DNA from 2 places in the Exiguobacterium alkaliphilum genome. Region 2 is predicted to be linked to the other one. Evidence: a T-box and tRNA genes for the amino acid it is inferred to sense, from the RefSeq annotation. Region 2 holds a T-box; the other holds one or more tRNA genes.
What was found. A T-box is a leader RNA that pairs with one kind of tRNA and senses whether it is charged. The one in region 2 lies ahead of argS (arginine--tRNA ligase), so its partner is inferred to be a tRNA-Arg.
Positions count from the first base shown of each region.

Region 1: it encodes a tRNA-Arg, which carries the amino acid that the T-box ahead of argS (arginine--tRNA ligase) is inferred to sense. The anticodon was not compared.

Region 1 is NZ_CP073101.1:1,178,531-1,196,055, reverse strand. Features, by position in the region: gene eno (phosphopyruvate hydratase) at 401-1,693, opposite strand; gene gpmI (2,3-bisphosphoglycerate-independent phosphoglycerate mutase) at 1,727-3,265, opposite strand; gene tpiA (triose-phosphate isomerase) at 3,266-4,018, opposite strand; gene KB235_RS06230 (phosphoglycerate kinase) at 4,037-5,221, opposite strand; gene gap (type I glyceraldehyde-3-phosphate dehydrogenase) at 5,320-6,327, opposite strand; gene KB235_RS06220 (sugar-binding transcriptional regulator) at 6,386-7,414, opposite strand; gene KB235_RS06215 (glutaredoxin family protein) at 7,525-7,782, opposite strand; gene KB235_RS06210 (RNA polymerase factor sigma-54) at 7,783-8,919, opposite strand; tRNA gene KB235_RS06205 (tRNA-Arg) at 9,043-9,115, shown strand; gene clpP (ATP-dependent Clp endopeptidase proteolytic subunit ClpP) at 9,268-9,843, shown strand; gene KB235_RS06195 (hypothetical protein) at 9,880-10,311, opposite strand; gene KB235_RS06190 (DUF2179 domain-containing protein) at 10,382-10,897, opposite strand; gene KB235_RS06185 (hypothetical protein) at 10,990-11,226, opposite strand; gene whiA (DNA-binding protein WhiA) at 11,313-12,266, opposite strand; gene KB235_RS06175 (gluconeogenesis factor YvcK family protein) at 12,297-13,292, opposite strand; gene rapZ (RNase adapter RapZ) at 13,294-14,166, opposite strand; gene trxB (thioredoxin-disulfide reductase) at 14,292-15,245, opposite strand; gene KB235_RS06160 (tetratricopeptide repeat protein) at 15,314-16,786, opposite strand; gene KB235_RS06155 (acyltransferase) at 17,083-17,525, opposite strand, start outside.
Region 2 is NZ_CP073101.1:37,407-49,111, reverse strand. Features, by position in the region: gene KB235_RS00300 (GGDEF domain-containing protein) at 1-449, opposite strand, end outside; T-box leader at 599-812, shown strand; gene argS (arginine--tRNA ligase) at 869-2,551, shown strand; gene KB235_RS00290 (metallophosphoesterase family protein) at 2,591-3,169, opposite strand; gene KB235_RS00285 (YajQ family cyclic di-GMP-binding protein) at 3,166-3,657, opposite strand; gene pulA (type I pullulanase) at 3,727-5,721, shown strand; gene KB235_RS00275 (YycC family protein) at 5,740-5,904, opposite strand; gene KB235_RS00270 (hypothetical protein) at 6,044-6,835, shown strand; gene KB235_RS00265 (MMPL family transporter) at 6,939-9,062, shown strand; gene KB235_RS00260 (YitT family protein) at 9,315-9,956, shown strand; gene KB235_RS00255 (hypothetical protein) at 9,976-10,242, opposite strand; gene KB235_RS00250 (YwiC-like family protein) at 10,543-11,265, shown strand; gene KB235_RS00245 (DUF4003 family protein) at 11,285-11,705, opposite strand, start outside.

The DNA.
Region 1 (17,525 bases), 1.1 Mb from region 2:
TAACATACCTCATGTTTCTTGCTTCACTAGACGGCAGACTGCTTTCCAGGGGTGATGCGGATGCCTCCGCAGGGCATTTCGCGCTTTGCCGGGTCATCCTTGCATCACTCTCCCCTAGGAGTCAGCCTGCCGTCTTGTTTCGCGCTCCGCCTTACATGTGACACATACGCCATCGAATAAATGATATATCTAAAAATAATATGAGAGTGAGCGAGCGCCCACAACCGTCCAAGCGGCACCGTGACTCTTGCAGGAAAGCAATCTAATGGAGACCCCGCAAGCACGATGTGCGAGGAGGCTCCGTGGATTGCCTGCAGAAAGCATCGGTGCCGCCGGGACGGATTGAAAAACACTCACACAAAAAAACAGGCCCGCACAAGGCGGACCTGAAAATAATCAATTATTTTTTGAGGTTGTAGAACGACTTGATACCGTCGTACTTCGCTACATCGCCGAGCATGTCTTCGATGCGGAGAAGTTGGTTGTACTTCGCGATACGGTCTGTACGCGAGAGCGAACCAGTCTTGATTTGACCAGCGTTTGTCGCAACCGCGATGTCCGCGATTGTTGCGTCTTCTGTTTCACCAGAACGGTGTGAGACAACTGCTGTGTAACCAGCTTTTTTAGCCATTTCGATCGCGTCAAATGTTTCTGTGAGCGTACCGATTTGGTTAACTTTGATGAGAATCGAGTTCGCGATACCTTTTTCGATTCCTTCAGCCAATTTCGCTGTGTTCGTTACGAAGAGGTCATCCCCAACGAGTTGAACTTTGTTACCGATTTTCTCAGTAAGCAATTTGTGGCCATCCCAGTCGTTTTCATCGCAACCATCTTCGATTGAGAGGATTGGGTACTTGTCAACGAGTTCTGCGTAGAAGTCTACGAGTTCTGCAGTTGTAAGTGATTTGCCTTCGCCAGCGAGTTCGTACTTGCCAGTCGACTTGTCATAGAACTCAGAAGACGCAACGTCCATTGCGAGGTAGACGTCTTCACCTGGTTTGTAACCAGCTTTTTCGATCGCTTCAAGGATAACCGTGATCGCTTCTTCGTTTGACTTAAGGTTTGGTGCGAAACCACCTTCGTCACCGACTGCTGTGTTAAGACCCATACCAGAAAGAACTGATTTGAGGGCGTGGAATACTTCAGCACCCATACGGAGCGCTTCACGGAACGTTGGCGCACCAACAGGCATGATCATGAACTCTTGGAAGTCAACGTTGTTGTCCGCGTGCGAGCCACCGTTGATGATGTTCATCATTGGTGTTGGAAGTGTCTTCGCGTTGAATCCACCGAGATACGTGTAAAGTGGAAGACCGAGCTCATCAGCTGCTGCGTGAGCTGCTGCCATTGAGACACCAAGGATTGCGTTTGCGCCGAGCTTCGCTTTGTTTGGTGTGCCATCAAGTTCGATCATTTTAGCGTCGATTGCGTTTTGGTCGAAAACATCGTAGCCGATGAGTTCAGGTGCGATTGTGTCGTTTACGTTGGCAACGGCCTTGAGTACGCCTTTACCAAGGTAACGTGACTTGTCGCCATCGCGAAGTTCGACTGCTTCGTGCTCACCAGTCGATGCGCCTGATGGGACGAGGGCACGGCCGAAACCGCCGTCTTCTGTGAAAACTTCTACTTCTACTGATGGGTTACCGCGTGAATCCAAAATCTCGCGTGCGTAAATTTCTGTAATCATTGACATATTGATTCGCTCCTTTTTGTTTGGAAATCGGGTTTACTTCTTAACGATTGACGTGCCGGTCATTTCTGCCGGTTGTTCACCACCAAGAAGGTGAAGAAGGGTTGGGGCAAGGTCAGCCAATGCGCCTTCGAGCGCTGGCTTCAGCTCCACTCCAGGTTGTGTGACGATACATGGTACAGGCTCCGTCGTGTGAGCTGTCATCGGTGAACCGTCCGGGTTCGTGACAAGGTCAGCGTTCCCGTGGTCCGCCGTGATGATCGCCGCGCCGCCTTTGGCAATGAGTGCGTCCACTACTTTACCGAGGCATTCGTCGACGACTTCGACGGCTTTCTTCGTCGGTTCGAGCATGCCCGAGTGACCGACCATGTCCGGGTTCGCATAGTTGATGATGTATGCGTCGTACGTATCCGACTCGATACGCTCCAAGAGACCTTCTGTGAGCTCGTATGCGCTCATTTCCGGTTTCAAATCGTACGTCGCGACTTTCGGCGACGGCACGAGGAAGCGATCTTCGCCTTCGAACGGTGTTTCTTGTTGTCCGTTCAAGAAGAACGTGACGTGCGGGTATTTCTCAGTTTCCGCGGCGCGGAGCTGTTTGTACCCTTGCGCGGCGAGTGTTTCGCCGAGCGTGTTCTTCAAATCTTCCGGTGGGAAGACGATATCTGTGTCGATTTCATCCGAGAACTTCGTCATCGAGACGAGCAAGATGTTCTGTGGATGTGTGTTCGAAAGTTCGAAGCCTTTGAAGCCGGTCTTCTCTTTAAACACTTTCGCAAGTTCGATCGCCCGGTCCGGACGGAAGTTGAAGAACATGATCGCGTCGTTGTCTTTGATCGTCGCGATCGGTTGACCGTCTTTCTCGATGACCGTCGGGTTGACGAACTCATCCGTGAGCCCTGCTTCATACGACTGGTTCAAGACGTCAACGGCGTTCGTGCCGACTTCGCCTTTGCCGTGGACGAGGACGTCGTATACTTTCTCGACGCGCTCCCAACGGTTGTCGCGGTCCATGGCATAATAGCGTCCAGACACGCTAGCGACTTGACCGACACCGAGTTCAGCGAGCTTCGCTTCCGTCTGTTCGAGGAAGCTTGCGCCTGATTTCGGATCACAGTCACGGCCGTCCGTGAAAGCGTGAATGTAGACTTTTTCAATGCCATGAAGTTTAGCGAACTCAACGACAGCGAACATGTGTTGAATGTGCGAGTGAATCCCGCCGTCCGAGACGAGGCCCATAATGTGGAGGCTCGAATCGTACTTCTTCACATGTCCCGCCAAATGGTTCATCGCTTGACGGTCGAAGATCGAACGGTCTTTGATGGCGTTGTTGACGCGCGAGAGTGACTGATAGACGACCCGGCCGGCACCGATGTTCAAGTGACCGACTTCCGAGTTGCCCATCTGTCCTTCCGGAAGGCCGACGTACTCGCCTTGCGCGTTGAGAAGCGTATGCGGATACGTCTCCCAGAAACGGTCGAAGTTCGGTTTGTTCGCCGCAGCGACCGCGTTACCGAACGTCTCTTCCCGCATGCCAAAACCATCTAAGATGATGAGGGCGACTGGTCTTGCCATTTAAATCGCCTCCAACAACTTGAGGAACGAAGCAGCTTCAAGTGAAGCACCGCCGACGAGTGCGCCGTCGATGTCTTCTTGCGCCATATACTCCTTGATGTTCTCAGGTTTTACAGAACCGCCGTATTGGATGCGTACTGCAGCCGCCACGTCTTCACCGTAAAGGCCTTTCACCACGTCACGAACATATTTGCATGAGCTTTGCGCGTCTGCTTCGTCCGCTGATTTACCAGTACCGATTGCCCAGACTGGCTCATAGGCGATGACGAGTTGTTTCACTTGGTCAGCTGAGAGGTCCGCGAGGCCACCTTCGACTTGCGTCTTGATGACTTCTTCGAACTTGCCGCCTTCGCGCTCCTCGAGTGTTTCACCGACACAAACGATTGGCGTAAGACCGTGTTCGAACGCTTTTTTCGTTTTGCTGTTGATGAACGCATCCGACTCGCCGAAGTATTCGCGACGCTCTGAGTGTCCAAGGATGACGTACGTCACACCGAGGTCCGCGATCATCGCTGGGCTCGTCTCACCTGTGTACGCCCCGCTGTCTTTGTCGTACATGTTTTGGGCACCAAGCTTCAAGTCTGACCCTTTCGCTGCTTCTACCATTGGAGCTAGGAAGACAGCTGGTGCGCCGATTGCCGCGTCAACTTTGTCTGTTGACGGGACGTTGTTTTTGACTTCCTCGACGAAAGCGACTGCTTCCGAGAGTGTTTTGTTCATTTTCCAGTTACCTGCAATAATCGGTTTACGCATCGATAACCCTCCTCTATTTTACTTGTCGTTAAGCGCCTCGACGCCTGGAAGTTTCTTGCCTTCCATGAATTCGAGTGAAGCGCCGCCACCAGTCGAGATGTGGCTCATTTGGTCAGCAAGGCCAAACTTGGCTGCTGCCGCGGCTGAGTCACCACCACCGATGATTGAGTATGCGTCGCTGTCTGCGAGTGCTTGAGCGACACCTTTCGTTCCGTTAGCGTACTTATCGAGTTCGAATACGCCCATCGGTCCGTTCCAAACGACAAGTTTCGATTCGCGAATCGCTTCCGCGTAAATTTCGACTGTCTTCGGTCCGATATCAAGACCCATGTGATCCGCAGGGATCGAGTCGATATCGACTGGTCCGACGTATGTCTCTTCGCCGAATTCTTTCGCAATGACACAGTCGACCGGCATCAAGAACTTCACGCCTTTGTCTTCTGCTTTTTTCATGAATTGACGTGCGAGGTCGAGCTTGTCTTCTTCAAGGAGTGACGTTCCGACTTCGTGCCCGAGTGCTTTCGAGAACGTGTACGAGAGACCGCCACCGATGATGAGTGTGTCAACGATGTCAAGAAGGTGGTCGATGACCCCAATCTTGTCAGCAACTTTCGATCCGCCGATAATCGCCGTGAACGGACGATCTGGATTCGAGAGTGCCTTCCCGAGGACTTCAAGTTCTTTCTCCATCAAGAGACCAGCCACCGCGTGGTCCACGTTTTGCGCGATACCTTCTGTTGAAGCGTGGGCACGGTGAGCCGCACCGAACGCGTCGTTGACGAAGACGTCAGCAAGTGATGCGAAGCCTTTTGCGAGTTCCGGGTCGTTTTTCGTTTCACCTGGGTAGAAACGAACGTTCTCAAGCACGACGACGTCGCCTTCAGAAAGTTTTGCGACCGCTTCTTCCGCGACCGGGCCATATGCTTCTTCGACGAGTGGTACATCTTTGCCGAGGAGTTCCCCGAGACGTGCCGCGACCGGTGCGAGTGAGAACTCAGGGTTCTTCTCGCCTTTTGGACGGCCGAGGTGGCTCGCCAAGATGACTTTCGCGCCGCCGTCGATCAAGTGCTTGATCGTCGGAAGAGCCGCTTGGATGCGCGTCTCGTCTTGGATGACGCCATCTTTGAGTGGAACGTTGAAGTCAACGCGGCAGAAGACGCGTTTCCCTTTTACATCGATGTCACGAATAGACTTTTTGTTCATAACCTTCGCCTCCATGTGTCGTGCATTTCAATTTCATAAATAGAGCGGAGAACAATCTCTTGTTTCCGCTCCTATTTGATTCTATTTAGTTCACGAACTTACTTCGCGATTTCAGCGAAGTGCTTGAGTGTGCGAACCAATTGTGCAGTGTAAGACATTTCGTTGTCGTACCATGCAACTGTCTTAACGAGTTGCTTGTCGCCAACTGTCATGACTTTCGTTTGTGTCGCGTCGAAGAGTGAACCGTACGTGATGCCGACGATGTCAGAAGAAACGATTTCGTCTTCCGTGTAACCGTAAGACTCGTTTGCTGCTGCTTTCATCGCTGCGTTGATTTCGTCAACCGATACAGTCTTCTCAAGAACTGTTACGAGCTCTGTGAGTGAACCTGTCGCAACTGGTACACGTTGTGCCGCACCGTCAAGTTTACCTTGAAGTTCTGGGATAACGAGGCCGATTGCCTTCGCCGCACCAGTCGTGTTCGGTACGATGTTCGCTGCTGCCGCACGCGCACGACGGAAGTCACCTTTCGGGTGTGGCGCGTCAAGCGTGTTTTGGTCGCCTGTGTAAGCGTGGATCGTCGTCATGAGACCTTCAACGATTCCGAACTGATCTTGGAGAACTTTCGCCATTGGCGCCAAGCAGTTTGTCGTACATGAAGCACCAGAGATAACTGTCTCTGTACCGTCGAGGATTTCGTGGTTCGTGTTGTAAACGACAGTCTTCATGTCACCTGTAGCTGGTGCCGAGATGACAACTTTTTTCGCGCCAGCTTTCAAGTGAAGCTCCGCTTTCTCTTTGTCTGTGAAGAATCCAGTACATTCGAGAACGATGTCAACACCGAGCTCGCCCCATGGGAGTTCTTCTGGGTTGCGGTTTGCAAGTGTAAGAACTTTCTCGCCGTTTACGAGGAAGTGATCGTCGTGTACTTCAACGTCTCCGTCGAAACGACCTTGCGTCGTGTCGTACTTGAGAAGGTGAGCAAGCATCTTCGTGTCAGTCAAGTCGTTGATTGCAACAACTTCGATTCCTTCGTTTTTGATGATCTCGCGGAATGCCAAACGACCGATACGTCCAAATCCGTTAATACCAACTTTTACTGCCATGTTAATTTCCTCCTTAGGGTAGAAGCTATTTATTGAAGAGCCAACGGGGGTCAACTCTTTAATAACACGTTAATAATTCTGTTGCCGCACCTTCGTCCGTGACGAGAATGATGTTCGGCGTATGTTTCGCATATGCGGCAATCGCCTGCGCCTTCGATTTCCCTCCAGCGACCGCGATGACGGTGTCCATGTTGTCGAGCTCTTCTAATTGAATGCCGACCGTCTTGACCCGATGCACGATTTCACCTTCCGCGTTGAAATAATAGCCAAACGCTTCGGCGACGGCTTCATGCCGTTCGATCATCCGCAAATGCTCCGGTGTGGCGCGACGGCGCTTCGCCATCGTTTCGGCCTCACCAATTCCATGTACCACTATTCGCGCCGCTCTAATCATTTCCAGCACATTTTTTATGCTAGGTTCCTCCACCATCCGCTCGAACGTCTCTTGCGACACTTCGTCTGGAATGTGGAGCAAATGATAGTCTGCGTTGGCCCGGTCCGCCATCCTTGAACAGACGGTGTTCGCCTGAAGTTCAAGCGTCTCACCGAGTCCGCCGCGCGCTGGTACGAAATGCATCGGCCGTTCTTTCTTATCGGGCGACATCATCGCCGCGACAGATGCCATCGTCGTCCCGCCTGTGACCGCGATGATATTGTCGTCCGGTGCCAGTCGCGCTTTTAACTGCGTGACGGCGGCCCGTCCGATATCCCGCTGTACCCAGAACGTCTCGTCCGAGTCTCCCGGTACGATGACGACTTGGCGAACGCCGAGCTTTTGCTCGAGTTCTCGTGCGACTTCTGAAATCCCTAGGATCTCTCCCATGACCTCATGCAAGTCCCGAAGAACGTTTCGGCCCGATTCTGTAAGGGAAATACCTTGAGTGGCGACTGCAAGCAGACCTTGGTCTTTCAAGAAGTCGACCTCTCGCCTTAAGATGCGTTCCGTCAGCCCGAGGCTCGTGGCCAATGTCCTGCGGCCAATCGGCTGCATCAAACGGACATAGTGTAAGATGTCGTAACGATGTCGGAGCGTGTCGAGCAGGTCTGGGACGATTTGCTTCTGAACGTGAATCAGTTGCTGGATCATGCCTCATTCCCCCTCGACCTCAAGTGTGGACATTTTTTGTCCCACTTTTATTTTTACGTCCCACCGCTACGAGTCCATCTTATCAATCACCTTTCCGTCTTGCAACCCCTCTAAACGTTTTTTTTCGATGTAAGCGTATACTTAACAAAATCTTCAACTTTGCTGTCATCATATCGCCCTTGACTAATGACGTGCCCTTCATATATGACGACCGGAATCTCGAACAAGTACTTGGCCTCGAGCGCCTCGTCCGTCGTGATGTCGATTTGCTCGAGCTCGAACGGATAGTCCTCTCGCAACCATTCGAGCATGACGAGCGCCTCCTCGCATAACGAACAGTTGTCACGCCGATAAAGTGTCAGCTTCATTCAACTCTCTCCTTTCCATAGTTGCCGCTCCCGTTCCCGCGAGTTGCCGAAACCGAGCGCTTCCCGATAGTTGGCGACCGTCCGTCGCGTCACGTGATACCCTTCGTTCGCGAGCGCCTCGGTCAACGCCTGATCACTAAGCGGTGCCGTCTCGGAACAAATCAGCTCGGCGATGATGCGTTTGATCATGAACGGCGACTGTCCCCGCACGGTCGCCCGCACGAACAAATCACGCCATGCCATCGTGCCGCCCTCGGTGCGGACAAACTTCTGTTGAATCGCCCGCCCGACCGTCGACTCATGTTTACCGATACGCGCGGCGACTTCTTTTCGTGTCAACGGGTGTAATACGAGCTCCCCGTTCAACCAGTCCGCCTGCCGTTCCGCGATGACGTCCCAAATCGACTGCAACGTCTTCGCCCGCATCGCGAGCGTGTCGTGCCACCACGTCAGCTCTGCGTCCGCCTCGATGTCGAGTGCCGGCGTGAACCACGTCGTGACGAGCTGTCCGTCCTCCCGTCTCACTTCGAGCTCTGGGAAAATTTGTTCGGTTTCTTCATATAATAGTGGCACTTTCGGCAACGTCGCGATGAGGCGCGTGACGCGATCGAATTCGGACGCACTCAACCCGAGGCGGCCCGGGACATCGTCGACGCCCGCCTCCATCGCCTCGAACACGTCCAAGACGAGCGGGTCGTCGTGTTCGATGGCGTGTCGATATTGGCATTCGTGTTCGTTTTTCGCTCCGACGCCCGTCGGTTCTAGAAACAAGAGCGCCCGGCGCGCTGACTCGATGGCGCTCGCCTCGACACCGAATTGGTCCGCGAGCATCGCATCCGTCTCGGGCAACAGCCCCCGATGGTCGAGCGCGAGGACGAGCTGTCGTTGGAGCGCCTTCTCCGCTTCCGTCCCGCTCCCTTCCTCGATCTGCTCGAACAGACGCGCCTCGAAACCGGCCCCCGCGTCGGCAATCCACTCGACCATGCCGTTCCCTTTGGCGACCTGTCCGCTACGAGCCGCGAGCCGTCCGAGTTGGAACACGATGGCGGCCCGGTCCGCCTCTAGGACGGGCAGGCGCCGTAGCATGTCTTGCGTCAATTGTTGTCGTTGTACTTGATGCTGCTCTTGCCGTTGCATCTCGGTCACTCCCCTCGCCTCCTATTGTAGCGGAAGCGACTCCACGCCGCTTCAAAAAAAGGTCATGAAACAGGATTGCTTTTTTAAAAAAACAAATGTATAATAAATCGTGTCAGAGAACATGCACCCGTAGCTCAGGGGATAGAGCACTGGTTTCCGGTGCCAGGTGTCGGGAGTTCGAATCTCTCCGGGTGTATCACATGTAAGAGGTCAGGCACACGCCTGGCCTCTTTTTTCGTTTCAGCACATTCGAATCGTGGAATAGGTGAAAAACGATGACTATCGTTTGACCAACATTGACTATAACGGTATGATATGTTTACAACCTACATAAAGGAGGCAGATTCAATGTTAATTCCAACAGTTATCGAACAAACAGGTCGTGGGGAACGCGCATATGACATTTACTCACGCTTGCTCAAAGACCGGATCATCTTGCTCGGAAGTGCGATTGACGACAACGTCGCCAACTCGATCGTCGCGCAGCTCCTCTTCCTTGCAGCCGAGGACCCAGATAAGGACATCTCGCTTTACATCAACAGCCCGGGTGGTTCGATCACTTCCGGAATGGCGATTTATGACACGATGAACTTCATCAAGCCGAACGTGTCGACGATTTGTATCGGAATGGCCGCATCGATGGGTGCCTTCTTGCTCCAAGCCGGTGAAAAAGGGAAACGCTTCGCATTGCCGAACGCGGAGATCATGATTCACCAACCACTCGGCGGCACGCAAGGTCAAGCGTCGGACATAAAAATCCACGCCGAGCGGATCATCAAGATGCGTGAGAAGTTGAACCAAATCATGGCCGACAACACAGGCCAGCCGCTTGAAGTCATCGAGCGCGACACAGAGCGCGACTACTTCATGTCTGCTGACCAAGCGAAAGACTACGGTCTCATCGACAAGGTCATGACGCGTTAACACATCAATCCCTTCTCGTCTGAGAAGGGATTTTCTTTATTCCGTCACCTCGACCCCGAACACGTAGCGACTATCCCCATTCGCCCAGTCCCCGCCGGTCTCGAACAGATACACGCCTGGCTCCGATGGGACGATTCGCTCGGCCGGGATGAGTTCCCCGTCCACGATTTGATGGAACGTCTCATTGTCCGGCGCTTCATGGAACGAGACGTCAATCGTTGCACCGGGTTCGACCGTCACAATTTGCAAGTCGTCCGGCTCAGGCAAGGCGTGATCTTCACAGACGGCCTCGTCCCCATTCGCCCAACAATACGTCGACTGCTTCACTTCGGCCGTCACCGATCCGACCTTCACGGTTGGAAGCGGCGGTTTGACGCCGGAAGACGTCTGCCAAAACGACAGCCCGTACACAATCCCTCCGACAAGGATCAACACGATCACCCAAAACCACATCGTTTTTCGTCTCATTCGTCCCACTCCTTTGACCCCCTATTCCCGTTCCCACAAAAAAAGACCCACTTTCCGTGAGTCTCGTCCGTCATTTCGGGCGACGGAGCCCTTTCATCATATAGCCGCCTTTGAAGTCAATCGGGTCGAACGCGACGAGGAACGCTTTCGGCTCGTAATGCTCGACGAGCTGACGCAACTCTTTCATGCGCGTCCGGGCCGCCAAGACGTCGAGGCGATAGCGGACGCCGTCACGGCCTTGCCCTTGATAATGGGTCACCCCGTAGCCGCTGTCGCGCATCTTTTGGATGAGCTCGGCCGGGAACTCTTGCGTGTGCACTTGAATCATGTTGTAGCCAATCGCAAGCTTCCGCTCGACGAATCCGCCGACGAGGATCCCGAGTCCGAATCCGACGGCGTAGACGACCATGCCGAGCGTCGTCAAGTCTTGGAACACGATGCCGAGCGCAAAGATGTAGATGAGCGTCTCGAGCGTCCCGAACAATCCGGCGATGACCGTCTTCCCTTTAACGAGCATAATCGTCCGGAGCGTGAGCACCGGGACGTATAGTAGTTGTAACAACAAGATGAGCAAGATTTGACCCATTCCATCGACCTCCTATCGATTCAATATCTCCACTATTCCAAATTTCACAGGCGGATGCAACCAAAAAAAGCTGACCGCAGTCAGCCTTTCGCTTAGTTATCTAAGTTGCGGACACTTGTGAGCAACTCATAGTCCTTACGGATGACTTGATAGATTGCGTTCGTGTTGCCTGAGAGCATCTCTTCCGCCCGGAGTTGGTTGAGGAAAAGGCTCGTCGCAAACGTCACGAGTGCACTTTTTGGAATCCCGATTTCTTTTGCACGCTCGGTGATGACGCGGTCAAGTTCTGCGTCAATCGTGAGCGAAAGTCGTTTCTTATCATTCGCCATAATCATAAAGCTCCTTTAGTTCGCTTTTCAAAATCCTATACACAATTGCTAATTATATAGGAAGAATGGTTTTGGCGCAACCGGTCTCACGAGGAGCCGATTTCTTCGCCCTTTCGGACTTTCTCGGCAATCTGGTCAATCTTCCGGAGTCGGTGGTTGATGCCGGACTTCGAGATCGGTCCTGTCTCGAGCATCTCGCCAAGTTCTTGGAGCGAGACGTCCTGATGCGTGACCCGAAGTTCGGCGATCTCACGGAGCTTCGTCGGCAACACCTCGAGGCCGACCGTCCGCTCGAGATACTTAATGTTCTCGACTTGGCGGAGCGCCGCCCCGACCGTCTTGTTCAAGTTGGCCGTCTCACAGTTGACGAGCCGGTTGACCGAGTTGCGCATGTCCTTGATGATACGGGCGTCCTCGAAATCGAGCATCCCGCGCGTCGCCCCGACGAGCTTCAAGAAGTCAGAGATTTTCTCGCTCTCCTTGATGTAGAGGATATGCCCTTTTTTCCGCTCGAGCGTCTTCGCGTTTAAGCCGAACCGGTTGGCGAGGTCTCGGAGCGCCTGGTTATGGTTCTCGTACAAGCTGTATACCTCGAGGTGATACGACGACGTCTTCGGATGGTTGATTGAGCCACCGGCGAGGAAGGCGCCGCGCAAGTAGGCACGGGCCAAATTCTCGTCACGTGTCATGTCCGAGTTGAGTGTCCGAATCATCTCGTAATGCTCACCGAGAATCTCGAGGTCCTTCAACATCGTCTCGGCGTGCTGGGAGACGCGGACGATGTAGACGTTGTTCTTCTTCAGCCGCATTTTCTTACGGACGAACAAATCGAGGTGGTGGTCGTACAGTCGTTTCATCAGGGAATAAATCCGTCGGGCGATGGCCGCGTTCTCCGTCGAGACGTCGAGCGTCATCCCGCGCCCGAGGGCGAGCGAGATGACACCGTTCATCCGGACGAGGGCGGACAGTTCCGCTTTCGCCTCGGCATCGGTGACGGTCAGTTGGGTCAATTCTTTTTTGACGTCTGAAGCAAAGCTCATCTCATTCCCCTCCTTTCTTGATCAATCGTTCTATTTCAGTTCAAGCTCTTGGAACAAGCGTGGTTTCTTGATACGGAGGACGCGCTGCATGACGAGCCCGGCAATCGCGTCCGAGTCGTGACGGATGTAGTCACGGTTATAGTCGACGATGTCCCCGGCGAGCACGTTCGTCCCGTAGTTCCGGAGCTTCTTGCGGTCGAAGCGGACCTCCTCGGAGCCGTCCTCGAGATAACGCTCGAGGTACGTCTCTTCAATCGGCTCGTTATTGACGACGATCGTATCAATCGACGATTTGCCGAGATACGCCTCGATTGCCTTTAAGTGCTTCATCGCGTCATACCCTTTCGTCTCGCCCGGTTGCGTCATGACGTTACAAATGTAGACGACCGGGACGCCTGCCTCGACGATGGCGTCGCGCACTTCTTGAATCAACAAGTTCGGGATGATGCTCGTATAGAGACTGCCCGGCCCGAGCACGATGACGTCCGCCTCATGGATCGCCTCGACGACCCCTGGTGCCGGCTTGATGCCGTCCTCGAGCAAGAACAGCCGCTTGATCGGTTTCTCGACGAGCGGGATCTTCGACTCGCCTTTGACGATCGTCCCGTCCTCGAACTCGGCCGCGAGCGTCATGAGCGTCTCCGTGACCGGGAGCACGCGACCTTGTGCGTTCAACAGTTGCGACAAGACGTCGACCGCCTTGACGAACGAGCCTTCACAAATATGCGTCGCCGCTGTCAGCATCAGGTTTCCGAGCGAGTGCCCTTCAAGGCCATACCCGCTGTCAAACCGATACTGTAAAATCTTGTCCATGAGCGGCTCGACTTCCGACAAGGCGAGAATGACGTTTCGAATGTCGCCCGGAGGCAACATATGGAACTCGTCGCGGAGCCGTCCTGAGCTGCCCCCGTCATCCCCGACCGTGACGATGGCCGTGATGTCGAGCGGATAATGCTTCAACCCGCGGACGAGCGTCGATAGTCCGGTACCGCCGCCGATGGCGACAACTTTCCGATCGCGTCTCATCTCATTTCTCCTTCGTCGCGTGCGCCAAGTCGCGATGGACGGTCTTGACGTTATAGCGCTCCGCGAAATGTTCCGATACTTTTTCAGCGAACGTGATCGAGCGGTGCTTCCCGCCCGTACAGCCGAACGCGACGACGACTTGCGTCTTTCCTTCCCGCTTGTACTGCGGCAACAGGAATTCGAGCATGTCAATCAGCTTCTTATAGAACGCCCGCGCCTCGGGGTGCGACATGACGTAGTCTTGCACCTCGCTCGTCTGGCCCGTGAGCGGACGGAGCTCCGGGATGTAGAACGGGTTCGTGATGAAGCGGACGTCGAACAACAGGTCGATGTCGAGCGGCACGCCGTGCTTGAACCCGAACGACATGAAGTTGACCGTGAACGGGATGCGTTCCTCGTTGAACTGGAGCAAGATCCGGTCCTTGAGCATCTGTGGCTTCAAATCGCTCGTGTCGTAGAGCGTATGCGCCCGGTCGCGGAACCCTTCGAGCAGCTCGCGTTCCATCTTGATGCCGACGAGCGGCGCGTCCTCCGGTGCGAGCGGATGTGACCGGCGCGTCTCTTTATAGCGGCGGACGAGCACGTCGTCCCGCGTCTCGAGATAAAGTAAGTGCGGATGGACGTTCTTCTTTTCTAAGTCATCGATGACGATGAACAGGCTATCGATGAAGTCGCGCGTCCGCGTGTCGATGGCGACGGCGATTTTCGGACGGACCGAGCTGATGACATCGATCAGTTGCGGCAACAAGACTGGCGGCAAGTTATCGACGCAAAAATAGCCGAGGTCCTCGAAACTATTCATCGCGACCGATTTCCCGGCCCCGCTCATCCCGCTGATGATGATCAATTCTTCTAATCCTTTAAAGTCTTCCATCTCCATGACGCCCCCTTAATTTTGACAACCGAGCCGTGTGTGTAGCGCTCTTCACTCTTTAGTATAGCGAACGCTCGAAAAAAAGAGAAGGAATTGCGGTCGCCCGCAATGCCTTCTCCGTTGAATCACGCGTTTTGTTCGTGCAACGCCTCGAGGAGACCCTCGATATAGTGTTGCGCGTTTTGCGCGGCAATCGATCCGTCGTTCGTCGCGGTGACGACTTGGCGGAGCGTCTTGTCGCGAACGTCGCCGGCAGCGAAGATTCCAGGAATCTTCGTCTCCATCGCCTCGTTCGTGACGATATAGCCTTGTTCGTTCAAGATGCCGAGATCTTGGACGAACCCGGTGATCGGGTTCATTCCGATATAGATGAAGACGCCGTCGATGTCATAGTCCGTCTCCGTGCCGTCAATCGTGCTGACGAGACGTGCGCCGCCGACTTTGCCGTCGACTTCTTTAATCTCTTGGAGCGTGTGGTTCCAGATGAAGTCGATTTTCGGGTTGTCGAACGCCCGCTTCTGAAGAATTTTCTGGGCGCGCAACTCGTCGCGACGGTGAACGATCGTCACCTTGTCGGCGAAACGAGTCAAGAACACGCCTTCTTCGACGGCAGAGTCGCCGCCACCGATGACGAACAAGTTCTTGCCTTTGAAGAACGCGCCGTCACAGACCGCGCAGTACGAGACGCCGCGACCGCCGAGCTCTTCTTCGCCCGGGACGCCAATCTTTTTATATTGCGCGCCTGAAGCGAGAATGATCGCGCGTGCTTTATAGTCACGGTTATGGGCGTGGACGATTTTGTATTCGTTTTCGTCCGAGATGCGCTGTACGTCACCGTACGCGTATTCCGCGCCGAACGCTTTCGAGTGGTCGAACATCTTTTGTGACAAGTCCGGACCGAGGATGCTGTCGTACCCTGGATAGTTCTCGATATCTTCTGTGTTTGCCATCTGGCCACCTGGGATGCCGCGCTCGATCATGAGCGTCGACAAATTGGCGCGCGATGCGTAGAGCGCCGCCGTCATTCCGGCCGGGCCGGCCCCGATGATGATGACGTCATAGATTTTTTCTTCTGTCATAAAGATACCACCTCTGCATGAAATTGATTGCCTTCAGTATATGAAACCTCGGGAGGTATCGTCTATCTTTATGCTCGTTCGAGTGTCGCTTTGAACGAACGGATCGTGTCCGTGAGCGTCGAGACGTCGACCCCGAACACGTCGGCACAGTCCGCGAGGACGAGCGCGTCCCGTTTCGCATAAAACATCCAGACGAACGCAGCGGCCGATGCCGTGACGTCGTCAAACGTGTGCTGTCCGAGCAACAGGCGCGCGAATCGTTCGTAGAAGTCGCCTTCGAGGCTCATCTGCTCGGCTTCCGAGACGTGCCGTTCAGCCAAGACGAGCGCTTCGTATGCACGCTCGATACGTGCGTCACCTTTAAACGGGACGGCACAGATGACAGCTTGGCACTTCTTCGCGAAAGCGATGACCGTCTCGTCATCGGTGACCGTGCTCGTCAGCGCGAGCGCCTCGAACGCCTCGTCGTCTTCAAGTTTGGCGATGATGCGGATAATCTCGATCCGCGCCAAATCGTCTTCTTGACGCAAGCCTTGGACGAGCGCCGAGCGGAACTCGAGGTTGTCGCGAATATCGAACGACTGTTTGTCCTCGATTTGCTTCGCTTGCTCACCGTTCAAATAGGTCGCCGCCTCTTCAAGACGTCCGGTCTTGTAGGCGGAGACGCTGAGCCAATGCCCAAACAGTGAATCCCCACGGAAGCCCCGCTCTTTCAAGAGCCGGAGTTCTTCGTAGGCGTGATCGTAATGCCCGACGAGCGCGAGCGTCGTCGCGAGTTTATAGCGCACTTCGAATTGAAGCGGACGGACGCGCGTCAGCGGGGCTGATAGTTGGAGCGCCGCCTCGGACTGTCCGGCTTCATGGAGCAACAAGATCGTGTTCAAAATCGCATGCAAGTTGCCCGGATTCTCATCGAGCACGTACCCGAGCGTCTCGAACGCCGTCTCGTCGTTCCCAAGATAGAAATGGACGACCGCCAAATTGTTATAGCCCGGCCAGAACGTCGGATAGCGGTCAATCAACCGCTCGAGCGTCGACTTGGCGGCAAACAAGCGGCCTTTGTCGATTTGACGCTGTGCCTCCGTATGCCACGTGATCAACTCGTCTTCCTCTTCGTCTTCAAGCTCTTGCTCGAGCTCAATCAGTTCGAGGAGCGACTGGACCGATTCCGCGTAAGGACCGTTCGCCTCTTGTTCGAGGTAGCGGCTCGCGTACGTGGCCGCTTCTTCATATTGTGAGATGTAGGCACAGTTGCTCGCGAGGTGGTAAAGGGCCTCTGTCGCCGTATCATCGAGTTGTAGCACCCGTTTCCACACGTCGTTGGCGTGGTAGACCTCTCCTACTTCAAATAACAGTTCAGCGTACTGTTTATGGTAATCGACGCGATGCGTGGCGGCAGCCGTAGCTTCAGCCATGAAAAAAGTCGCTTCATCTAGGCGACCTTCTCGTAACGCGCGACGACCTCTATAGTAGTGGAGCTCCGCAGCGAGCGGAGATTCTGGTTCGGGTAGCGTCATTAGAGCTTCATAGTTCGCTTCCATATTCTAAATCCCCCACATCAAATGCTAAATCGTTTTTTAGTTGCAGGGTTAAGAATACCGCACTCAAACGGCGAGGGCAACTGTAAAACTTAAAAAAAATCGGGACTATATTCCTTCTATAATGAATATATTTTATAGGGTCTCATAATTGCTTTTCGGCAAAAACTTGTTAGCCGCCCCGAGTCGCTTGAAGACACAAAAAAACGGTATCGCTTCGTGAAAAAGTGATACCGCTCAAGTATTTTCAAGTCGTGACGTTCGTCACCGCAAGAAATTGATTTCGTGCTAAATTGTGTCTATTTCGTGTCGACCGTTTGGAGCTTCGCCCCGACGACGCGCTCGCCCGGTAAGACGTCCCGATGGACGACGGCACCGGCACCGACGACGGCCCGGTCGCCGATCGTGACACCTGGAAGGATGGTCACGTTCGCCCCAATCAACACCTCGTCCCCAATCGAGACGTCGCCGATTCGATACTCATCGACGAGGTACTCGTGACAGAGAATCGTCGTGTTGAATCCGATGACGGTATTACGTCCAATCGAGATCCGCTCCGGGAACATGACGTCCGGCGTCACCATGAGGGCGAGGGCGCTATACTCCCCAATCCGCATGCCGAGAAACGTCCGATATAACCAACGCTTCGCCTTCACCGACGGGAAGAAGCGGCCGACCATGACGACGGCCGTGTTCTTGAACACGCGGACGAACCGAATCGTCCGATACATCTGCCAGAGCG
Region 2 (11,705 bases):
GCGAGCGGGAGGAACGAGTCTTGCGTATAAAACCCAAGACCGGTCTGTCCGCCGAGCGCCAAATAGACGCTTGCCGGGATGGCGAGTTCTAAGAAAGACGTGATCGCATTCCACGGGTACGTGAAGCGGAAACGCCTGAGCGCGACGCGCGGCTTCAAGTTGACGAATTGGAAGACGAGCAATCCGATTTGGTTGACGAATAACGCTGTCTCAAAATCGAAGAATAAAAAGATGATGAGGACGATGCTTTCTGAAAATGTGAAATAAACGCCTTTACGCTCGATTGAGTCCATTTGGAAGATGATGACGAGTAACGCGATCAAGATGAACGGCAGCGGCTCGATCGCCGGTGCGTTCAATACGCCTGTCGCGAACAAGGTGACGGTCAGCAGAAGAAATAAACTCCAAACACCCCAACCGAGGGCAGACATCTTGCGGAAATGGTTCATGGCCCCTCCTACTGTGGGAAATCGATGGTGTATCGTAAAATTCGGCATGATGCGGCGACAGTCCTGCCTAATCCTCATGATGGCGGAATTCTAGCATTGAGTCTACAGGAATTATCCTCTATAATGAAATTGCTTTTCAACCACATAGACGAAAGTCGATGAAAAAGAGAGTAACGATTGTCGAGTCAACAAAGCGACCTAGGGATTGGTGAGAGCCTAGGCTGACAGACGTCGCGAAACGCACTTTTGAGATGCTACCCGAACCTTGAGTAGGCGTAGCCGGGGGACCCCCGTTATCACCGATAAAGCGGTCTGCGTCATGCAGGCAAGAAGAGTGGTACCGCGGGCCATCCCGTCTCTTTGCATCTGTGCAAAGGGCGTTTTTTTTATGTTGTGAATGAGGACAAGGAGGAAATGAAATGAGTTATGAACGCAAGTATGCAGAAGCACTGTCCCGTGTCATCGGCGACGAACTGACGGTCGACCAGATTGAGGACTTGATCGAAAAACCAAAACATGAAGCACACGGGGATCTCGCCTTCCCGTGTTTCCAACTCGCGAAAGCGTATCGCAAGGCCCCGGTCATGATCGCGACAGATATCGCGAACGACTTGAACGACGACTTGTTCACGAAAGTCGAGGCGGCCGGCCCATACGTCAACGTCTTCTTGAGCCGTGACGTCGTCTCGCAAGAAATCATCAACACGGTGCTCGACGAAAAGACGGACTACGCGACGCACGCGACGCGTAACGAGACGATCGTGACCGACTTCTCGTCACCGAACATCGCCAAGCCGTTCTCGATGGGCCATTTGCGCTCGACCGTGATCGGAAATGCGATCAACCAAATCGCGCGTAAGAACGGCTACGACGTCGTCGGCATCAACCACCTCGGCGACTGGGGCACCCAGTTCGGAAAGCTCATGGTCGCGTATAAGAAATGGGGCGACGAGGCAGCCGTGCGCGCCAACCCGATTGCAGAGCTTTTAAAGTTGTACGTCCACTTCCATGAGGAAGCGAAGACGCAACCGGAGCTCGAAGACGAAGGTCGCGCTTGGTTCAAGAAGCTCGAGGACGGAAACGAAGAAGCGACCGAGCTTTGGCAATGGTTCCGTGACGAGTCACTGAAAGAGTTCCAAAAAGTGTACGACCTTCTTGGTGTCGAGTTCGACAGCTTTAACGGGGAAGCGTTCTACAATGACAAGATGGACCGCATCGTCGGCATGCTCGAAGAGAAGAATCTTCTTGTCGAGAGTGAAGGGGCGATGGTCGTCTCACTCGAAGACGAGAACTTGCCACCGTGCTTAATCAAGAAAAAAGACGGTGCGACGCTTTATGCGACGCGTGACCTCGCGGCAGCCGTATATCGTCATGAGACGTACAACTTCGTCCAGGCGAACTACGTCGTCGGCGGCGAGCAGGCGCTTCACTTCAAGCAACTGTTCTCTGTTCTTCGTAAACTCGGTTACGACTTCGTCGATGGGATGCACCACGTGCCGTTCGGCTTGATTTTGCAAGAAGGGAAGAAGATGTCGACGCGTAAAGGCCGCATCGTCCTCCTCGAGGAAGTGTTGAAAGAAGCGATCGAGAAAGCGCAAGCGAACATCGCCCAGAAGAACCCGGAACTTGCGAACGCGGACGACGTGGCACGCATGGTCGGTGTCGGCGCGGTCATCTTCCATGACTTGAAGAACGAGCGCATCAACAACATCGAGTTCGACCTCGACAGCATGCTCAAGTTTGAAGGGGAGACAGGTCCGTACGTGCAGTACACAAACGCACGCGCGAACTCACTTCTTCGTAAAGGGAATTACGACGGATCGGCTTTCACCGGTGCGGACGACGATTACACATGGGGTGTCGTGACGATGCTCAACGCGTTCCCACACGTGATCACACGTGCCCACGAGCGTCGTGAGCCGTCAATCATCAGCCGTTACGTCCTTGACTTGGCCCAAGCGTTCAACAAGTATTACGGCCACGTCCGTGTCTTGGAAGAAGACGCCGGCAAACAGTCGCGTCTCGCCCTCGTCAAAGCGGTGACGATCGTCTTGACCGAAGGACTCCGTTTGATTGGTGTTCAAGCTCCAGAGGAAATGTAAGCACGACAAAAGGGACCTGTTTTTTTAAGGTCCCTTTTCTTATGCCTTCATCCGTGTCACGGTCCGTGCTTCGGTATCGTACAAACACCATTCCCGATCGAAAATGATCGCGCCGACGTTGATCACGTAGCGTTTCTTTTTCAATTTAAACGGCGTCCCAATCTCCCAAGGCAACGAGCGACCTTTTCGGTAAATGCCGGGGATATGACTGTGCCCGATAAAGACGAGCGGGTACTTGCCTTTGTCGACGATTGGCTCCCAGTCCTCGTTCCACTTCACTTGATGGCCATGCAAAAACAATGCCTCATCGAGCGTCGTCTGTTCCGGCAAGAGCGCGATGCGCGTCTTGATTGGGTGAGACACGACAAGCACCTCGTCGATTCGCTCCTCTTGATTGCCGCGCAGGCTCGGGAACGTGAGGAGTGCCTCATAGTCCGGGTCGTACGTGACGACGTCTGTCACGTCATGGAACCGTTCATTGCGCCGCTTTTTGCCGATATGGCACTCGTACAAGTCGCCGAGGCAAAGGATATGTTCCGTCTCGCGCCGGACGGATTCGAGGACGGCTTTCAAATCAGCGAACGAACCGTGTGGGTCACTGATGATGGCGAGTTTCATCTGTAATTCGTGAACTGGGCGTCGACCGACAACTCGAGGTCTCGAACGAGTTGCATGACGGCTTGGAGGTCATCGCGCGACTTGCCTGTGACGCGGATTTGGTCGTCTTGAATTTGTGACTTCACTTTCAGTTTCGATTCTTTGATGGCGTTGTTGATTTTCTTCGCGTCATCCTTGTCGATGCCGCTCTTCAACTTGACGCGTTGACGGACCGTACCACCGAGGGCGCGTTCAACTTTTTGGTAGTCGAGGTTTTTCGTCGGGACGCCACGTTTAATCATCTTCGTGATGAGGACGTCTTTTAATTGCTCGAGTTTGTAGTCATCATCGGAGACGAGGACGAGGTCACCGTTTTCAAGTGACATCTCACTTTTTGACCCTTTGAAGTCGTAGCGGTTCAAAATTTCTTTCTCCGCAATTTGAATCGCGTTTTTCACTTCTTCGAGGTTCATTTCTGACACGATATCAAAAGAATTGTCTTTTGCCATGTTTCATCCATCCTTTATGAGGGTTTTGTTATAATGATAGCAGATTTGAAGTAGTGAAGGAGTGAAAGAATGGAACGTACTATCGATCAACAGACAAATGTAGATTTAGACCATATGGCATATCACGGGAAAGACCTCGGGGTGACGTTTAAAGACAACATCATCCGGTTGCGTGTTTGGTCGCCCGTCGCCGACGGCATGACCGTCAAGCTTTTCCGGACGGCAAAAGCCCGTAAGTTCGAGCGGATGGAGCTTGAGCGCGCCGAGAAAGGGACTTGGGTCATCGAACTCGACCGGGAAACGTTCGAAGGACAGTTTTACGTGTTCGAGGCGGTCGTCGCCGGCAAACGTGTCGAATCGCTCGACCCGTATGCGAAAGTCGTCGGTGTCAACGGCAAACGGGGCTGTCTGCTCGACCCGTCGTCGCTACAACCGGACCATTGGGTGAAAGAACGACCGCTCTTCCACTCTTCGCAAGAAGCGGTCATCTATGAGGCACACGTCCGCGACTTGACGAGCCATCCGGACAGCGGCGTCATGCATCGTGGTAAATTCCTCGGCATGACCGAGGTCGGCACGAAGACGCCGACCGGCTATCCGACCGGACTCGACTACATCACCTCGCTCGGCATCACGCATTTGCAACTCATGCCGTTCTTTGACTACGGCTCGGTCAACGAGGCGAAAGAAAGTGAAGACAATTACAACTGGGGTTATGATCCGGTCCACTATTTTGCGGTCGAAGGCTCGTACGCCTCGTCAGCGGACGATCCGGCCGCCCGTATCATCGAGTTGAAGGCATTGATTCAAGCGCTCCATGACCGCGGGATCCGTGTCATCATGGACGTCGTCTTCAATCACACGTATGATGCGTTGACGACGCCGCTCGGTCAGTTCGTGCCGGACTATTATTATCGGTTGAACGAGGACGGTACGCTCGCTGACGGGTCTAAGTGCGGCAACGATACGGCGTCGGAGCGAGCGATGATGCGTAAGCTGATCGTCGAATGTGTGACATACTGGGCGAAAGAGTTCATGATTGACGGCTTCCGTTTCGATTTGATGGGGCTGCATGACGTCAAGACGATGAACCAAGTCCGCAAAGCGCTCGACCGGGTCGACCCGTCCATCCTCGTCATCGGGGAAGGCTGGGATCTCGACACGCCGCTATCGGTACGCAAGAAAGCGAACCAACATAACGCCCGCAAGATGCCGCGCATCGCCCAATTCAATGACGCCATCCGCGACGGTGTGCGCGGTGACGTGTTCATCGAAGACTTGCCGGGCTGGGTGAGCGGCAATCTCGACATGACGGCCGACGTGAAACGTGGCATCGCCGGTGCGGTCACGAGTCAAAGCTTTGCCGATGAGCCAAACCAAGTCGTCAACTACGTGGAGTGCCATGACAACTTGACGCTTTGGGACAAGCTCGCCGTGACGAATCCGGACGATGACGAGACGACGCGCCGTCGTCGCCATCGACTCGCGACGTCCATCGTGTTGCTCGGGCAAGGGATTCCGTTCCTCCATAGCGGCCAAGAGTTCTTCCGGACAAAAGACGGAGACGAGAACAGTTTCAACTCTGGTGAAGTGATCAACCGCTTGGACTGGAGCCGGGCCGAGCTTGAGACGCCGAGCGTCGAGTATGTCAAAGGATTGATTAGTTTACGCAAGCAGTATCCGTTGTTCCGTCTCGAGAATGCGGAGCAGATTCGGAAACACTTACGTTTCTTCGACGAGGAGGAAGGCGTGATTGCGTATGAGCTACATCGCCACGTCGAAGGATACGTGGAACGTCATCTCGTTTACCATAACGGCCTTGAAGAGGCGGTCGACGTGAAGTTGCCGTCCGGGAAGTTTGAAGTGAACGTCGAAGATCATACGGTCAATTTGACGGCACCGCGTCTCATCGAAGACCGTCATATGACGATTACGCCATTATCGACGCTCGTCGTGACGGAACGTCGTCCGGATTACAGCAAGTACGCTGTCGCCGGTGGGGCCGCGCTCGCGCTCCTCGGTCTCTGGTACGTCACGAAAAAACGCAAGAACAAGCAAAAGTGAGCACAAGAAAAGGAGACGTCATTCCGTCTCCTTTTCGTCTGGTGCCTCGGCTTCGCTTGCTTCAAGTTGCATCATTTTTTGAACGAGGATGTGTCTTGGCATATGCATCAGTTCCTCAAGTGGTACGTTTAATTTCTTGGCAAGTTCGACCGCGGTCTCGGGTGATAGTTGAAGTGGGCGCATTCGCTCCCTCCTTTCGTTCCATTCATTCATTACCGTCAGTATACAGTAAAACGGGATGGAATGAGAATGTGTTCGCGGAACACATTGAAAATCGTCAAACGGTTCGGTCGTTGCTAAGCTTAAGCTAGGAAGTGATCAAATGTACAAACAAGTCGCAGACTATCAATTTCATCAGACAGTCGAATGGTTAGAGCGTGTCGGTGGAGGATGGATGTTGTATTTGGCGCAAACCGGTTTTCTATTTTTTGACGAGACGTTTCAAATCCAATGGAAACTCGCGTGGGAATGGACGCCGTGCGCACTTTATATAGAGCCACATGGAAAGAAAGCGGTCGCGATGTTCCGCGACTTGCAAACATACGGAGTCCTCGACCTCAAAACAGGGACGATGGAGTCTCATCCGATACCACGCGCGTTTCACGAGGATTGGTTCAGTAACTTATCGCATTGGGACGGGGACGATTTATACTTGTACTCGGCAGAGTCCGATCTCGTCGCCTTGAACGTGCGCGACAAGACGTTCCGCTACAGTCGTTACGAGGAAGTCCCTACGTTCGGTGCCGTCATCGACTTGGCGTATCAACCGGACTATGATTTTGAACGTTTCACGGCACCGGGGCTTGTCACGTTGTATGATGAATTGAATCGACGTTTTCTCGTCGAAGATGTCGCGGCGAAGGAACGGTGGGTCATCCCGTACGGCGGGGAGCGAGATACGGTCATCGTCGACCAAATCGGAACGACGACCGCCATCACGTCGACGACGTCGTTCCAGTTGTTTGACCGCGAGCACGAACGCTTCTCTTCTGACGTGTGTGCCGAGAACGCCTTATTGAAAGTCATGTTGTTAGACGAGTTGGGTGACCGGCTCGTCGTCTTGTCAACGCCACGCCGGTTTTGTCACAGCTGGATTCAAGTGTTCGAGCGTTGACGTTCCTGAACCTCATTCAAGGTTCAGGAATTTTTTGTGAAGACTCTGATGAAAGACCGTCAAAACGGGAAGAGTCTTGTGAGATGGAGAGGAGAGGACAAGAATGGAACGATTAGGACAGCATTTGGTCCGCTGGCGCTACATAGTTGTCGCGATTTGGACCCTACTATTGGCGGTATCGGTTTATTTCGGGCTACAGCTCCCTGGTGAGTTGAGGGGGAACGGGTTTGCGATTCAAGACGGTCGCTTCGCCCAAGTGGAAGATCAATTGAATGACCGGTTCGACCGGGCCGGGGCGTCGATGATCGTCTTACTTGAAGGCGGGGACCTCGACGCGGTGCTCGACGCACAGCGCGATCAACTCGAAACGGTGAACGGTGTCGAAGGTGTCATCACACCGAATGAGAATCCGGACGCGCGGTCCGGAGACGTCGCGTATTTGCTCCTCGAGTTTGACGACTACGAGACGGCCGAGGCGTCAATCGAGGCCGTCCGGGACGCGTTGATCACCAATACGGATACAGACGTACGCTTGACCGGTGAGCCGGTGTTTGCCGATGACTTGAACGAGGCATCGAAGAACGACTTGATTCGGGCCGAGCTGATTGGGATTCCGGTCGCGCTCGTCGTTCTCTTGCTCGTTTTCGGGACACCGCTCGCGGCGTTCATGCCACTCTTTGTCGGGGTGATCACGTTCATCGTGGCCGCCGGGGCGCTCTTTTTCTTCGCCCAATCGATGGAGCTTTCGATTTTCGTATTGAACGCGGTCGCCATGATTGCCATCGCGCTCGGTATCGATTTCTCGCTCCTGCTCGTCAACCGTTATCGTGAAGAGTTGGCAAAAGGGAAGTCGCGGGAAGCGGCAATCGTTCGGACGGTCGCAACGGCGGGACGTTCGATTCTTTTCTCAGGGCTTTGTGTGTTCGTCGGTTTGGCCGGGTTGTTGTTCATTCAAGTGGACGTCTTCCAAGCCATCGCGCTCGGCGCGCTCATCGCCGTCGCCGGTGCCGTCCTATCGGCGCTCACACTGTTGCCGTCAGCACTTTACATCGTCGGCGATGCGATCAACAAAGGACGTCTCATCAAGACGAACGAGGTCCGTTCTGAAGTGCGCTGGCAACAGCTCGCCCGTTTCGTGATGAAACGTCCGGTCGTGATGACGCTCGTTGCGCTTCTCCTCTTGTTGCCAAGCCTTTGGTTCGTTCGCGATTTAGAGCTGAACATTCCGGCCGCCGATGCGTTGCCGACATCGTATGAGTCACGTGCCGCCTTAGAACGCTGGGATGATGTGTTTGGCGCGACCGCGACGGATGCAGTCCTCTTGTTCGAGACGAACGATTTGACCGACTCGATGATTTTGGACGAGCTGGTCGCGTTGACCGACGAATTGAACGAAGAACCGATCGTCGATAACGTGACGACGTTCTTGACGGCATCCGGGCTCGAACCGGAAGCGTTCCAACAGCTCGCCGAAGTTGCTCCGGAACAACTTGAGGCGTTCGACCGGCTCGTCACGCTTGACGGCAATACGGACCTCGCCCTCGTCAACGTCAGCTTCGACGTGCCGCCGAGCGATAAAGAAGCGCAGGCGTTCGTCCGCGATTGGCGCGAGAAGGGGTTCGAGGTCGGGGGCCCGGCTGCGTTCAACGAAGAGATTTACGAGGAAATCTATGACAGCATCCCGTATGCCGTCATCACCGTCATCTTGGCGACGTTCGTCATCCTCATGTGGGCGTTCCGTTCCATCTTGATTCCAATTAAAGCGATCATCATGAACGTGCTCGGTCTCGGCGCGACGTTTGGACTCCTCGTCATCATCTTCGAATCGGGTTACGTCTATGACGCCGAGACGATCAGTATTTTGACGCCGGTGTTCATCTTCTCGCTCGTGTTCGGCCTGTCGATGGATTACGAGGTGTTCCTCGTCTCACGGATTGAAGAATATTACCGGGAGACCGGGGACAACGATTACGCGACGGAGATGGGACTCGCGAAGACGAGTAAAATCATCACGTCCGCTGCAATCATCATGATCGTCGTCACCGGCGCGTTCGCCTTCACCGGTGTCAGTCCGATCAAGCAACTCGGGGTCGGGATTGCGCTCGCTATCTTTATTGATGCGACAATCATCCGGATATTGCTTGTCCCATCCTTGATGAAGCTGTTCGGGGACTGGAACTGGTGGTGGTTCGGCAAGAAGAATTTACCGAAACGTAACTTACACTAAATGTACAGTTAATGAAAGAATACTGAAATTGTGGTAAACTGATTCTATTATTACGCGCAATTTTAGAAAGGAAGGGTTTTATGGATACCGAGAGGACGTGGCCTCTGTTCCAACTGCCGGACTTCTAGCGTTGAGTTTTTACAGCTGAATTCATGTAAAAATCAACAAACGGAAGATCGGAGATGGAACAGATGGAACCGCAGCTACGACTGAGGATCCTCCTCTCCGTTGAAAACGGGGAGGACAATCGGAATGAAACGAGTTGCTACCATAGTGCTCGGAACGCTGATTATGGCGTTCGGTTATTATTATTTGAATGAACAGTTTGGTTTGGCAGAAGGGGGCTTCGTCGGGTTATCGTTACTCGGCCGCTATTTATTTGATATCGATCCGGCAATCTCGATGATCGTACTCGACATCCCGTTCTTTTTAGTCGCATTGTGGTGGAAAGGCTGGCGTTTCGTCGGGCAAGCCGTGCTTGCGGCGTCGTCACTTTCGCTCAGCTATGCGATGTGGGATCGGCTCGACTTGCTCACGTTTGACGTACAAGTGTGGCCGGCAACGCTCTTTGCCGCCATCGCGAGCGGTATCGTGACCGGTTACGGTCTCGGGCTCGTCTTAAAGTCAGGCGGAGCGACGGGAGGGGACGATTTGTTCGCCCTCGGCTTGTCGAAGTGGACCGGAATTTCGGTCGGAACGATCCTCATCGCCTTTGATGTGATCGTCTTGGCGATTTCGCTCATCTATTTGCCGCTGTCGAATGCACTGTATACGCTCGTCGCCGTCTCGATCGCGGGACGTGTCGTCACGAAGATGATGACGGACGATGTGATTGAACAGCCTGCGCCGGCAGTCATGAAACCGAAGCTTGCACCAAAAAACGATCTCGCGTGAGATCGTTTTTTGTTTGAAATCATTGAATTGAACTTGCGATTCGTAATAAATCGTCTTTAGACAGGCGATGCCCCTTGTAATCAATCGCATATTCGACGCCTCCATCTTGCCAGCTCACCATTTGAGTGTCGTCCACGTCATTGAAATAAGCGTTTGACCCATCCCCTAATGTGACAGGTTCGTCCCACGTCGCGACATGGTTCCAACCGAGGTCTGTCGTCGCCCAGACGGTCAACTGTTCCGTGTCGTTTTTATAGACGAGACGAGCCTGATTTAATTGAATCACGTTGCCATATGTATCCGTCGATTTTAGAGGGAGATAGGTCGGCTCCGAAACTTCAAACGGAATAAAAGCGGTCGTGAAAGCGATAGGAAGAGGGACTGAACTGCGACCGATGAGTAGCAGTATGAAGGCGAATCCGAACAGATAAAGAAAGACACGTCTATTTTTTCTTCGTTCATTTGATGGAAACATACAAAGCTACTCCTTTTGAACAATTGATTGAATCTGCGTTCCTCAGTAACGAATGTCACAGCTTTTTCATCGCAACGTGCTTTACACTCGACATAGAAGGAGTGAAGCACAATGAAATGGATGATTCCAAAACAGCACGGCGCCTGGTCGATGCTGATTTTACCGTTTTTACTTGGTGGCATCGTCGGCGGCTGGACGCTCGCACACATCCCGTTCGCCATCGCCTGGCTGTTCGTCTACATGGGTACGTTTTTCTTGTTCCAATACGTGAAGCAACGGAAAAAGTCGCAAGAACTGCTTCGTACAGTCACCCTCTATCTGTTAATTGCAACCATCGCCGCGCTCCCTGTCTTCCTGACCGAATGGCGTCTCATATGGTTCGTTTTTGCGATGCTCCCGTTCGGTCTCGTCAACGCTTATTTCGCTAAAATGAAGGACGAGCGCAACGTTTGGAACGACGTCAGTGCCGTCACCTCGTTTTGTATCGGCGGGGTGGCCAGCTATTACCTCGGGGCGCGCGTCGTGGACGGGACGATGGTATGGCTATTCGTCTTACCGTACTTCTACTTTCTTGGCAGCATCTTTTACGTGAAGACGATGATTCGAGAGAAAAAGAGCCAAACGTATCGAAACGTTTCGTGGGGCTACCACGTCTTGCTCGTCATGGCTTTTATCGTGCTCGGTAATCCGTTACTTGCGTTGGCCTATGCGCCGAGTCTCATCCGAGCGATTGGTTTTTACGGGAAACAAGTCCCGATTATGCGCATTGGCATCATTGAAATCGCGAATTCTGTGTTCGTCCTAATCTGTCTGAGCGCCTATTTATATGTATAGAAGGGGAGACCCTTCTTTTTTAGTCGCTCGACGACGTACTCGAGATGACGGCCACTGTCGCGGCGGCCGTGGCCGCTTGTTGCATCGCGAGCAGATGGGCGAACGTTCCATGAAGTAGCAGTTCGCTCGCCTCTTCGGTAATGGTGTCGGCGGCGACGAGCTGCAAGGCGATGGTTAACGCATGCGTGTTGAACCAACGCTGCTTCTCGGTTTCAGCTACGACGATGTCGACCACGGCCTGGACCGTTTCGTCGGTCGGTTCGGTGACGATTGTGAGCAGGGCGAGCGGTGGCAGATGTTCGTTTCGGACGGTGATCTTTTGCCGTTGGAGCCGCTCCCGCCAATCGAGGAAGCGTGTGACGGCATCGGTCGGGTCGAGTTCACTGAAGGTGAGCAAGTGCGAAACGAGCTGGAGTTCGTTCGAGCGGGACACGTGGACC